4 regions of the Enterobacter sp. TMH.L2 genome follow, and region 3 is predicted to be linked to each of the others. Evidence: predicted binding sites of a transcription regulator. Region 3 holds the regulator's gene; each other region holds the start of a gene.
The links. The regulator Fur, encoded in region 3, represses iron uptake genes when iron is present. The targets are predictions, from matches to a motif close to ATAATAATGAGAACNACTATCAA.
Positions count from the first base shown of each region.

Region 1: sufA (Fe-S cluster assembly scaffold SufA) is a predicted target of Fur. The motif match lies at 1,294-1,316, and genes of this name have one in related genera.
Region 2: ACREYP_RS17070 (TonB-dependent siderophore receptor) is a predicted target of Fur. The motif match lies at 1,615-1,637, and genes of this name have one in related genera.
Region 4: fhuF (siderophore-iron reductase FhuF) is a predicted target of Fur. The motif match lies at 1,210-1,232, and genes of this name have one in related genera.

Region 1 is NZ_CP193791.1:2,750,387-2,753,498, forward strand. Features, by position in the region: gene sufB (Fe-S cluster assembly protein SufB) at 1-874, opposite strand, end outside; gene sufA (Fe-S cluster assembly scaffold SufA) at 883-1,251, opposite strand; gene ACREYP_RS13185 (YadA C-terminal domain-containing protein) at 1,689-2,576, opposite strand; gene ACREYP_RS13190 (ABC1 kinase family protein) at 3,069-3,112, shown strand, end outside.
Region 2 is NZ_CP193791.1:3,535,421-3,538,532, reverse strand. Features, by position in the region: gene ACREYP_RS17070 (TonB-dependent siderophore receptor) at 1-1,513, opposite strand, end outside; gene cstA (pyruvate/proton symporter CstA) at 1,905-3,112, shown strand, end outside.
Region 3 is NZ_CP193791.1:3,407,821-3,410,932, reverse strand. Features, by position in the region: gene chiP (chitoporin ChiP) at 1-588, shown strand, start outside; gene ACREYP_RS16440 (ChiQ/YbfN family lipoprotein) at 636-962, shown strand; gene fur (ferric iron uptake transcriptional regulator) at 1,056-1,502, opposite strand; gene fldA (flavodoxin FldA) at 1,782-2,312, opposite strand; gene ybfE (LexA regulated protein) at 2,492-2,770, opposite strand; gene ybfF (esterase) at 2,912-3,112, opposite strand, start outside.
Region 4 is NZ_CP193791.1:4,013,357-4,016,468, reverse strand. Features, by position in the region: gene ACREYP_RS19205 (PTS cellobiose transporter subunit IIC) at 1-340, shown strand, start outside; gene fhuF (siderophore-iron reductase FhuF) at 401-1,192, opposite strand; gene ACREYP_RS19195 (GGDEF domain-containing protein) at 1,322-2,386, opposite strand; gene ACREYP_RS19190 (DUF1435 domain-containing protein) at 2,652-2,891, shown strand; tRNA gene ACREYP_RS19185 (tRNA-Leu) at 2,931-3,017, opposite strand; tRNA gene ACREYP_RS19180 (tRNA-Leu) at 3,065-3,112, opposite strand, start outside.

The sequences.
Region 1 (3,112 bases), 660 kb from region 3:
TGTTGTTATCCCCCGGGAACCAGTTTTGCACCGTGGAGTACTTCACTTCCGCATCGCGGTGAATAATCACTTCCACTACGGCGGCGTGGAGCTGGTAGCTGTCGCGCACTGGTGCAGAACAGCCCTCGATGTAGCTCACATAGCTGCCTTCATCCGCCACTAAAATAGTGCGCTCGAACTGACCGGTTTTTTCCGCGTTGATACGGAAATAGGTGGACAGCTCCATCGGGCAGCGCACGCCTTTCGGGATGTAAATAAAGGTGCCGTCAGAGGCCACCGCGGCGTTAAGCGCGGCGAAGAAGTTATCGTTAGACGGCACCACGGTACCCAGGTATTTTTTGACCAGTTCCGGGTAATCGTGAATCGCCTCGCCGAAGGAGCAGAAGATAATGCCCTGCTCGGAGAGTTTTTCGCGGTAAGTGGTTGCCACAGACACGGAGTCAAAAATGGCGTCAACAGCCACTTCGCTACCTTCGCGCACCGGTACACCAAGCTGCTTAAACGCGTCTTCGACTTCGTTAGTCAGGAAGGCGTTTGGCGGCTGCTGAACCGCGCCGGGCTGGGACGCACAGGTGTCGTCGCAGCTCCCGCAGGATGGCGCAGAGTAATAGCTGTAATCCTGGTAATTCAGTTTGTCGTAATTCGCCTTCAGCCAGTGCGGCTCTTCCATTTTCAACCATGCATGGAAGGCGTTGAGACGAAACTCCAGCATCCATTCGGGCTCGTTACGACGGGCAGAGATTGCCCGAACCACCTCTTCGTTTATGCCCTTCGCCAGCTGCTCGGTCTGCAGCTCGGTGAAAAAGCCCTCTTTATAATTGAGGTTGCCGGTCCAGGTTTTGACATCGTCAGTTGCTTCAGTATTACGAGACATAGTACCGCCTATACCCCAAAGCTTTCGCCGCAGCCGCATTCGTGCTGCGCTTTCGGGTTATTAAATTTAAAGATCTGATTCAGGCCTTCACGCACGTAATCCACTTCCGTGCCGTCGATAAAAGGCATGGCGGAGAGCGGCACCCACAGGCGCGCGCCGTCAAACTCATAGACCAGATCGTCCGGCTTCGGCTCGGTGACTGTGTCCAGCACGTAGCCAAAGCCAGCGCAGCCCGTCTGTTTAATACTCAGGCGGATGCCTTTAAGCTCGGGTTGTTTGGCGGCCAGATCGCGGATATGCGCGCTCGCGGCCGGGGTCAGGGTCAGCCCCTGCCAGGCAAAATCATTGGGATCAAAGGAACCGGTTTGCACATCCATTCTTCACCTCATTATTCTCTGCGCCCGAAGGCCGATACCCTTATGTTAATGATAACAATTATCAATACAACGTTATGAAAACAGGGGTATTCGCGAAACGCTGGTTTTTTGGGCGTCTTTACTAAGGATAGACCGTCATGAAACTCTTGCCGATGGCGAAAAGAGCTGTTTAAGCTACTGGTGTAAAAGGAAATATCAAAGATGAAAAACGCCTGAAGCGGGCAAGACAAAAGATGTATAGAAAATATCTATTTATGTGATTGGAAGCGCACTGAATGCCAAAGGGCACCGACAAAGTACCAATAATTTTCAGTTTTACGGGAACAAGAAGAGGTGCGGTCGCAGGGGGATTAAGGTATCTGTTCAGGAAAATCCGCCCCCTGGTTACCAGGGCATAAGGTTAACCAGGGGAACTGAGTTAGCTATGTTGAGCTGCATTACCACTCAAAGTTGACTGCCGCATTGTATGTCACGGCCTTGAAGTCTTCGGTATTGGTTGAAATCCCGGCCTTTGCGGCGACATTTTCATTGAACCGATACCCGCTACCAATGGCCATCGCGCTGGTAGATTCATACCCGCCTAGCGAGCCAGAAAGGTTGAATTTGCCAACGCTGTAGGGCTGGAAAAGCCCTGAGAGCGCCGCCTGGGAGGCAAACCCACGCTTCATTTTGTGATCCAGTTTATCCACGCGGTTACCGAGATGGTTAAGATCGCCATTAAGCTGGGTGATGGAGTCCTGGAACTGAGCATTGCTCCTGGCCTGACTCTGGTTAATGGTATTCTGCTGCGTATTCAGATTTGCCTGAGACTGGTTAATGGCCCCCTGCTGATTGTTCAGATTTGCCTGAGTCTGATTAATGGCCCCCTGCTGATTGTTCAGATTTGCCTGGGTCTGATTAATGGCCCCCTGCTGATTGTTCAGATTTGCCTGGGTCTGATTAATGGCCCCCTGCTGATTGTTGACGTTAGCCTGGTTCGCATTAACCGTGGACTGCTGTTGATTCACCGCATTCTGCTGGCTATTTACGCTGTTCTGGTTCTCATTCCACTCGGCCTGCTTGACGTTGGTGGCATTCTGCCGATCGTTGAGCATTTTTTGTTGGTCATTGACTGTCTGCTGTTTTTGAATGCTTTCATTCAGCGCTGAATCAATGGTATCAACGTTATTTTTAATATCACCGAAATTTCCATTAGTTTTATCAGCATCAGCATGTGAGTTACTGGAAGTCACGTCTGATGACCAGTCCCCCCATTCAAGAGCAGAGACAGACTGGGTGACTAATAATCCAGAAACAAGAAAGGCCAACAAAGACTTATTATTCATTAAAATCACTCCATTATTATAATAAAACCATTACTGTGCGGAGAAATTATTCATAAATAGAATTAACAAGGCAACACAGAAATAATGATAAAAATAGCCTGAAGTGAATATTCCTATCCATAAAAAATAAAATTAACCAGTTGTTTTTAAAACAATAAAAACAAAAAAATAACAAATTTGACATAAACAAACACATCAAAAACCACCAGACTTTCAGAATTCACCTCGGGCAAAAGTGGTAAAAAATCGATAATAAAAATCAGATTTAGCAATAAGAGAAAACCATACACATACCAAAAAAAACAAGATAAATAGATGAGATGAAGATCAGTTAGCTTTTATTGATGACTCTCATTACCTTCCATCGCTTTAACGTCAAATTTCCCGCAGCCTGTATGCGACAGGCTAACCCTCTGCCCTGAGATAAGAATGGCGTGAAAATATTCCGATTTATCGACTATCCTCCTGTTAAGAAAAAAGGAGCTTAGCCTGATGCTGAAAATGATTATGGTCACCGCCCGCGATCGCGTGAGGCT
Region 2 (3,112 bases), 130 kb from region 3:
AGCCCTGACCGCGGCTGTAAAGGATGTAGTTCGGGTTGGTCTGATACAGACTTGGCGCTTTATAAGCCCGGGCAATACCGAGCTTCAGCGTCAAGTCTTCCACCAATTCCTGGCTCAGATTCAGCGACGGGCTCCAGTTATCCCCCACGATGGAGTGATGATCGAACCGAAGACCCGGCGTCAGCATGGTGCTGCTGGTTAGCTCCATATTGTTTTCGGCAAACAGAGAGAAGATCTCCGCTTTGGAATAAGGGCTTCGGCCGGTGGATGAGAGCCCCGGAATCGGCCCGCCTTCGCTTAACGACTGGGTGTTGGAGGTGCCGTCTTTCATGCGCTGCTGATTCCATTCGCTACCGACGGTGAGGTTTTGATTCACCAGCAGGGTAAACGGAATGCTTGCTTCGCTGTGCAGCATGACATCGCTGAGATCGATATCTGAGAACTGGTTGTTGGAGAAAATCCCCTCCGTGCCGCCCGCCAGGCCCTCATTCATGCGCGAGTTACGGGTGTGTTCGTATTGCGCATAAGTGTTGGTGGTGACGCCGTTATCCCAGCCGCCGGTCCAGGTCACGGAATAGGTCTGGCGGTAGAGACGATTGGTCTCTTTGCCGTAGTTGTCCTTCACCAACTGGCTGGTATTCGTATTCTGTGTATCACCTGAATAGAGATTCCCCTGGCGACTGTAGCCGGTTTCAAACTCCAGCGCCTGCATCGGGGCAAATTCCCAGCGGATCATTCCGTTCAGGTCTTTATGGATTACGCCTTCTCGGCCCGCTGGCAGCGTGTTGGCGTAAGACCCGGTGCGCAGTGACTGGTGCCCCTGGTTGATGTCCCAGGCGTCCGCCTGCGTTTTATCGAGGTTGCCGTAGAGACGGAAACTCACGTCGTCACCGAGCGGCCCGGTCAGGCTGAAGTTGGTGCGTTTCGTTGCGCCTTCATCTTTGTGCTCCGGGGCATTGAAATAGGTGTTCCAGCTGCCGTGGAATTCGTTGCTGCTGCGTTTGGTGATGATGTTCACCACGCCGCCAGCCGCCCCATTGCCGTAGCGGGCTGCTGCCGGGCCGCGCAGGACCTCAATGCGTTCGATCATTTCCGGTGGAACCCAGGAGGCATCGCCGCGGGTATCACGCTCGCCGCGCCAGCCCAGGCGCACTGAATTGCGGCTGGTGACGGGTTTACCGTCAACCAGGATCAGCGTGTTTTCTGGCCCCATACCGCGAATGTCGATCTGGCGGCCGTTGCCGCGCTGCCCGCTGGTGGAGTTGCCGGTCAGGTTAACTCCCGGCATGGTACGAATGATTTCAGAGACATCGCGCGCGACCGGGTGCTTCTTTAATTCCTCGGAAGTAATCACCGACACGCCGGGTGCCTGCAGCGTTTGCTGGGCTGCGGTGACGACGAGCGTGTCTTCGTTTTCAGCGGGGGTTACCTCTGCTGCTGCCGCTGAAAAAGCGGTGCCGTAGAGGCCCAGACTCACCAGTGTGGCGAGGGAGTACGATAATGTATTGTTCATTATTTATCCTGAGTGTCACCGCCTGCGTCCCTTAAGTTCCTTTCCCAAACGAGGAAGGACGCGGCAAAAGTGCCTGGAGTTGAAAGTGCGGAAACACGCTATTGCAAATGAAAACAATTATCAATGTCTTTATCAATTGCATTTTTGCAATCTATTAAAGCCGCTAATTAATCAGCCTGGGTTATTACTCCCCGTATCAATCATTCATTAACCTGATGCTCCACAATTGACCTTCCGCTGTTACGGTTCCGATACATATTTAGGTGATCTCATTAACAAACTGAGGTAAATGCCCCGTGTTTTGCCCCCTTCCGATTGTGAGAATCGCTATTCCAGGCTAGAAACAAAATGTAACAACTCTCGGTATCCACTTAGAAAACGGACAAAATTGATGGATAGATTTGGGAAACACCTCGTCTGGGTCGTGCTCGCTTTGATCGGCGCATTCGCCCTCGGCTACATCGCACTGAATCGCGGTGAACAGATAAATGCGCTGTGGATTGTTATTGCCTCAGTTTGTATCTACCTGATTGCCTATCGTTACTACGGTTTGTTTATCGCTAAACGCGTGCTAACGGTGGATGCCACGCGCATGACGCCTGCCGTGCGAAACAATGACGGCCTTGATTACGTCCCAACGGATAAAAAAGTGCTGTTTGGCCACCACTTTGCCGCCATCGCCGGGGCGGGGCCGCTGGTGGGACCGGTGCTTGCCGCGCAAATGGGTTACCTGCCTGGCATGCTTTGGCTGCTGGCAGGCGTGGTGCTGGCGGGCGCCGTGCAGGACTTTATGGTGTTGTTTGTCTCCACGCGTCGCAACGGGCGTTCGCTGGGGGAGTTAGTTAAAGAAGAAATGGGCAACACTGCGGGGGTTATCGCACTGGTCGCCTGCTTTATGATCATGGTGATTATCCTGGCCGTGCTGGCAATGATCGTGGTGAAGGCGTTAACCCACAGCCCGTGGGGGACTTACACCGTGGCCTTTACCATCCCGCTGGCGCTGTTTATGGGCGTCTACATTCGCTATTTGCGCCCGGGGCGTATCGGCGAAGTGTCGGTGATTGGCCTGGTGATGCTGGTGTTTGCCATTATTTCCGGCGGCTGGGTAGCGGAGAGCCCGACCTGGGCGCCGTACTTTGATTTTACGGGCGTGCAGCTCACCTGGATGCTGGTAGGGTACGGTTTTGTGGCCTCGGTGCTGCCGGTGTGGCTGCTGCTGGCCCCGCGTGATTACCTCTCCACCTTCCTGAAAATCGGCACCATCATCGGGCTGGCTATCGGCATTTTGATCATGCGTCCGACGCTGCAAATGCCATCATTAACAAAATTCATTGATGGCACCGGCCCGGTCTGGAGTGGGGATCTGTTCCCGTTCCTGTTTATCACCATCGCCTGTGGGGCCGTTTCCGGCTTCCACGCGCTGATTGCTTCCGGCACCACGCCAAAAATGCTGGCGAACGAAAATCAGGCCTGCTTCATTGGCTACGGCGGCATGTTGATGGAGTCCTTCGTCGCGATCATGGCGCTGGTGGCAGCCTGTATCATCGATCCGGGCGTGTACTTCGCGATGAACAGCCCGATGGCTGTATTGGCGCCTGC
Region 3 (3,112 bases):
CGTGATAAAGCCGCGAACAATACCATCAATGATATCTACGATGGCACCGCATGGCTCCAGGCGCTGACATTTGGCTATAAAATTGGCCAGGTCGACCTGCGTCTGGAAGGGACCATGGTGAAGGCAGAAGGCCAGCAGGGTTACTTCCTGCAGCGTATGACGCCAACCTACGCGTCTTCCAACGGTCGTCTGGATGTGTGGTGGGATAACCGCTCTGACTTCAACGCCAACGGTGAAAAAGCCGTGTTCTTCGGTGCAATGTATGACCTGAGCAACTGGAACCTGCCGGGTTGGGCAGTGGGTGCTTCTTACGTTTATGCATGGGACGCAAAACCATCTACATGGGCGCTTGATGCTTCCGGTAACCGCCAGGATCTCGCTTCTAACAAGATCAAAGAGTCTTCTTACAGCCTCGACGCCATGTATACCGTGCAGGAAGGCCGTGCGAAAGGCACGCTGTTCAAACTGCACTTCACTCAGTACGACAACCACTCCGACATCCCAAGCTGGGGCGGTGGGTACGGCAACATCTTCCAGGATGAGCGTGACGTGAAATTCATCGTGATTGCTCCGTTCACCATCTTCTGATGTGAAACCGGGCGCGCAAGCGCCCGTTTTTTTATAAGGAACCGAACATGAAAAAGATTCTGCTGATTACCGCCGCTGTATTCACGCTGTCTGCCTGCGTTCAACCTCCTGCACCTCCGGAAGATTCACGCCTGAAGCAGGCCTATAGCGCCTGTATCAATACGGCGGAAGGCAATCCGGATAAAATTGAAGCCTGCCAGAGCGTGCTGAACGTACTGCGCCAGGAAAAACAGCATAAAGCGTTTGTTGAGAAAGAGACGGTGAACGTGCTGGATTACCAGAAATGTATCCAGGCAAGAAAGAGCGGCAATGATGAAGCCGCGAAGGTACGCTGCGATAAGATTTGGCAGGAGATTCGCGCCAATAACAGCTGATAGCCTTTTTCAGTCAATAAAAAACCGGCAAGGGAAACCTGCCGGTTTTTGCTTTTAAACGCCACCGAAGCAGCGTTTGTTAATGCGGATTACTTATTTAGGATCGTGGGCCGTGTCGTCTTCGCGGCAGTCACCTTCAGCACAGTGTCCGTACAGATAGAGGCTGTGGTTAGTCAGGCGGATGCCGTGGCGCGTGGCAATTTCACGCTGGCGGGATTCAATAGAATCATCGCTGAACTCGATCACTTTACCGCAGTCGAGGCAGATCAGGTGGTCGTGGTGATGCTGCTGGGTCAACTCAAAAACGGACTTGCCGCCTTCAAAATTATGGCGGGTCACGATCCCTGCATCATCAAACTGGTTCAGCACGCGATAGACGGTCGCCAGGCCGATTTCTTCGCCCATGTCGATCAGACGTTTATATAAGTCTTCCGCGCTGACGTGATGATTTACCGGCTCTTGCAGCACTTCGAGGATTTTTAATCGCGGAAGCGTGACTTTCAAGCCGGCCTTCTTTAATGCGGTATTGTTGTCAGTCATGCGGAAAGTGTCCTGTTGCTTAACGATTCGCTCAAACTGCAGTGAGCGTAAAGAGTAATGCGTCTCATTATAGAACTGCTACTTCTAAATGGGAACCGCAAGTATGGTGCAAAATAAGGCTGAAAAATCGTGGCGGCGTCGCCATTTACAGTAATTATCAGCCAAGCTATCAGGAAGACATTGTACAGGGATGTACGAGAAAGTTACAAACTTGTAGCAATTATTTTCATTGCTACAAGCTATCAAGATGGCGCAAATGCTGTATTTGCGCCAGAGAAATCAGGCGTTAATGATATCCGACAGATTCAGTTCTTCAGAAACCTGTTTAACCCACTTCTCAACGCGCTCAGCGGTCAGTTCCGGCTGGCGATCTTCATCGATGGCCAGGCCGACAAAATTGTCGTCATCCGCCAGGCCTTTGGAGGCTTCGAAGTGGTAGCCCGCGGTTGGCCAGTGGCCCACAATCGCCGCGCCGCGCGGTTCGATAATGTCGCGAATGGTGCCCAGCGCATCACAGAAATATTCCGCGTAGTCTTCCTGGTCGCCGCAGCCGAACAGCGCCACCAGTTTACCGTTGAAATCGACTTCTTCAAGCGTAGGGAAGAAGTCATCCCAGTCGCACTGGGCTTCGCCGTAGTACCAGGTCGGGATGCCGAGCAAGAGAATGTCGAAACCTTCGAGATCTTCTTTGCTGCTTTTAGCAATGTCATGCACCTCAGCAACGTCTTTACCGAGCTGTTTTTGAATCATTTTCGCGATATTTTCGGTGTTACCGGTGTCGCTGCCGAAAAAAATGCCTACGATTGCCATGAGTAAAATAACCTCTTGAAACTTAATAGTATGCTGGCCGTTCAATGCCCACGTATAGGGCAATCATAGCAGAACAGCTCCAGCAGCGGAAACAGCTATCACGCCCGGGTGCACAGTCTGCAACATGGTTTTGCTCACCCTTTTGAGATTTCAGATAACCCGCAGGGTGGCTGAAGGCGTTACCCGAGATTTTTAAGCTGCTCGAGCAGCATCTCTTCGATCAGTTCGCTGCGGCTGATGTTACGGGCGTCAGCCAGCTGGTTGAGGGCATCGACCGCCTCGTTGTTCAGTTTTAGCTCAACCCGCTTCAAACCACGCACTTTATCGCGCTTCAGCTGATTGCGCTTATTGATACGCAATTGCTCATCGCGCGAGAGCGGATTAGTTTTCGGCCGCCCGGGGCGACGCTCGTCCGCGAACAGATCTAATGTAGTACGGTCCGTTTGTTCTTTTGCCATGATTAGAATACTGACAGGAAATTCTGGCTGCAGGGGCAGGGTGCCGGTGCAATTAAGCGCGCCATCATACATCAGCGCGCCATTCGCGCCAACGCGTTAGCGACTTCAGCTGCCCGGTCGGTCTGTTTTTAATCAGTTTTTCTACTCTGCGTCGATAAATCGGTGGATCGCCCGTAGAACGGCATCCGGTTTTTCCGCATGAACCCAATGACCCGCTCCAGCGATGACGTGAGCACGGGCCTGTGGGAACTGACTTAGCAGCGCCTCGCGGTGGCTTTCATCAACATATGGAGAATTCCCGCCGCGAATAAATAGTGCAGGATATGGCCAGGCCGGAACAGG
Region 4 (3,112 bases), 610 kb from region 3:
CGAACCGGTGATCTTCGGGACGCCGATTGTGATGAACCCAGTATTCTTTATTCCTTTCCTGCTGGCGCCAATGGTCAACGCCGTGCTGGCCTGGGGCGCGATGAAGCTGGATCTGATTGGTCGCGTGATTTCCGTGGTACCGTGGACCGCGCCTGCGCCAATCGGTGCCGCCTGGGCGCTGGGCTGGGACTTCCGTGCCGCAATTCTGGTGATTCTGCTGGCCTGCGTGTCGTCCATCATCTACTTCCCGTTCTTCAAAGTGTACGAGAAGCAACTGCTGGAACAGGAGAAAGAAGAAGCTCAGAGAGCGAGCGAGGAAGGGAGCCAACAGCTGGCTTAATGGTTTAGCGGAATGAAGAACGGCGGGGAAACCCGCCGTTTGCTATTTCCCCGCCGCTTGTTATTTGAGAGTGCAGTCGCCGCAGCGCTGGACGTCAGGCAGCTTATAGCGCTGGCAGCAGGTGCGTCTGACCAGAATGCCTTCACGCGAAATGACCGTGCGGTAGAGTGGATTCTCCCGGCCACATGAAAGCTGTTTTTCAAAGAAACAGGTCTGCACCAGCGCCGCCAGGCTCTGTTCATCCAGAAGTGGTTTTAGCTCGCCGAAGAACCAGTTCACCAGGTAGCCGGTGTTGCTCCAGATAAGCCGGGCGTTGATCTCTTCGCTGGCTTCCAGCGCCGCTACGACCGGCATCAAACCTTCAACGATAAACTGCTCTAGCCGCAGATGGAGCGGCAGCTCGCTTGCCCGGCAATCTTCAGTCACGTCAATCCAGAAGCATTTTGCCCGGCCCGTTTCGTGGAACTCGGCCCGCACATACTGGGGGGCAATATTCAGCGCTTTAGGCTGAGTCAGTAACGCCATCATCATCGGTGGCACCAGCAGGCCGATGTACCATTGCGCCCACAAAGACTTCAGCGGTTTGTGCTTGCGGGTAAGTTCAGGCTGGTGACGATAGATATGGTCGCCGTAGGCCGCCATCAGAGAGGTTAGCGTGGTGGGACGCTGCCACTCGCTTAGCGTCATTGCTGTGGCGGGAGCCTGTTCGTTTAATTTGATGATGTCGTTGAAGTACGGGCGGTGCGCGGCAAAATACTCCCGCAGCGAATCTGCCTGCGGGCCTGTCGCTGGGGACCAGGGAAGAACAAAGCAACCGCTGTCATCGCTGAGCTGGAGGGAGTGAAGCGCCATACTTTCGTCAGGGAGTAATCTAAATGATAATGATTAGCAATACTAACGGTGAGCGAAATCTCTGGCAAGGTGAATTCACCGCCACCGCTCGGTGATGGCTGTTTTTGCGATCTGGCGCGTTTCGCCGGGTTAATTCACGGCGAGCATTTCGTTGGTCAGGATGCTGTTTCTTCCTCGGTTTTTGGCCTGATAAAGCGCTTTATCCGCGAGGCTCAGGGCATCATCTATGCTGCCTTCAGTGAATGGCGCAAGCCCGATACTGACGGTAACGTTGGTCGCGACCTGGGTATTAAACATATGCGGGATGTCCAAATCGAAAACGCGCTGGCGGATCCTTTCCGCCGACTGCATCGCGCGTTCCGCGTCGATGTTGGTGAGCATAATCATGAACTCTTCCCCGCCGTAGCGCGTGACAAGATCCCTTGAACGCACGGCATCGCGAATCGCCGCCGAGACCCGGATCAACGCCTGGTCGCCCATCGCATGGCCGTAGTGGTCGTTGTACGACTTGAAGTGGTCGATATCCAGCAGCAAAACGAAGTGGCTGCCGCTGCCGGAGGCCTGAATGTGCTCGAGGCGGTTTTGAAAGCCGCGGCGGTTGTACAGGCCGGTTAAAGGATCGAGCATGCTGAGATCGGTCAGTGTCTCTTTTTCTTCAAGCAGTTTATTCATCAGTCGCTGGGTGAAACGGTCATTACGTTTCTGAATAATATGCTGAATAGCGATCCCGATAGCGGGCAGCGCAATGGAATAAATTACCCTCAGCCATTGGTCAACATTACCCAGCCAAAGTACGACCAGCGCCACGGGCAGGCTGTGCAGCAGGAAAGCCACAATATTATTAATAAATGCAATAGCGCCAATAAAAAGCACCGACATCAGGCTAATCACCAGAAATGAGGTGTCCAGGTCCGCGATGGCCGCGTTTTTAATGAAAATATGCACCGCCCATAATAACCCGAAAAATAACGAGATAATATTCAGGTTAATCAGCTGCTTATTATTCCACATCTGCCAGGCAAGCAAGGCCAGGCTCATCAGCAGAATGGCGACAACGGGCGGCGTTATGCGCACTGTCGAATAGAGCGGAAAGAGAATAGAAAAAGCGGCTGCCAGGGCGTTGAGCAGCAAAAATAAACGTAAAGAAAGCAGCTGCTTTGCTTTGAGTAAGGCTCGCCAGGTTTGGGCTGTCATAGAACGATTGTGTCTTGGGTAAGCGCGTCAGGTGTTGTGTGTGTCGTATTAATGAAAAGCGAGTTATCGACTTTTCTGGCAACTATTGGAATTTTTATAAGGCAAACTAAAGCCGGCGCTCAATCTATCACCTTACTGAAAATCTGTCATTAAATGACACGTCAACCCTGGCTATTTCAGCTATAGGTCGCGCACGTTTTTACGCTGACAGTTGAGAAAATTTATCATATGATATTGGTTATCATTATCATGATGGGGCGTAAAAATGCTGCAACGACGACTCGAAAGTGGCTGGAGTGTAATGGTGGCGGGGCTTGCCGTGGCGCTGCTAGCCTGCCTGGATCTCAGTTTCAGTCAGTGGCGCGTGCTGGTGGTTATCGGGCTGCTTGCCACGGCATTGATGCTCTACCATAAAACGTTAAGACACTTTGTTTTACTGCCATCGTGCGTAGCATTTGCCAGCGGATTGCTGTTGATTGTGATGAATTTGGGATCGATGAGATAAACAAGCTGGGGGAGATAAAGAGGGTCACTTCATAAGAAGTGGTGCGAAGAGAGGGACTTGAACCCTCACGTCCGTAAGGACACTAACACCTGAAGCTAGCGCGTCTACCAATTCCGCCACCTTCGCACAGTTTTCAGATTTGCATCTGAAGAGTTTTGATATCGCCTTCGCATTGGTGCGAAGAGAGGGACTTGAACCCTCACGTCCGTAAGAACACTAAC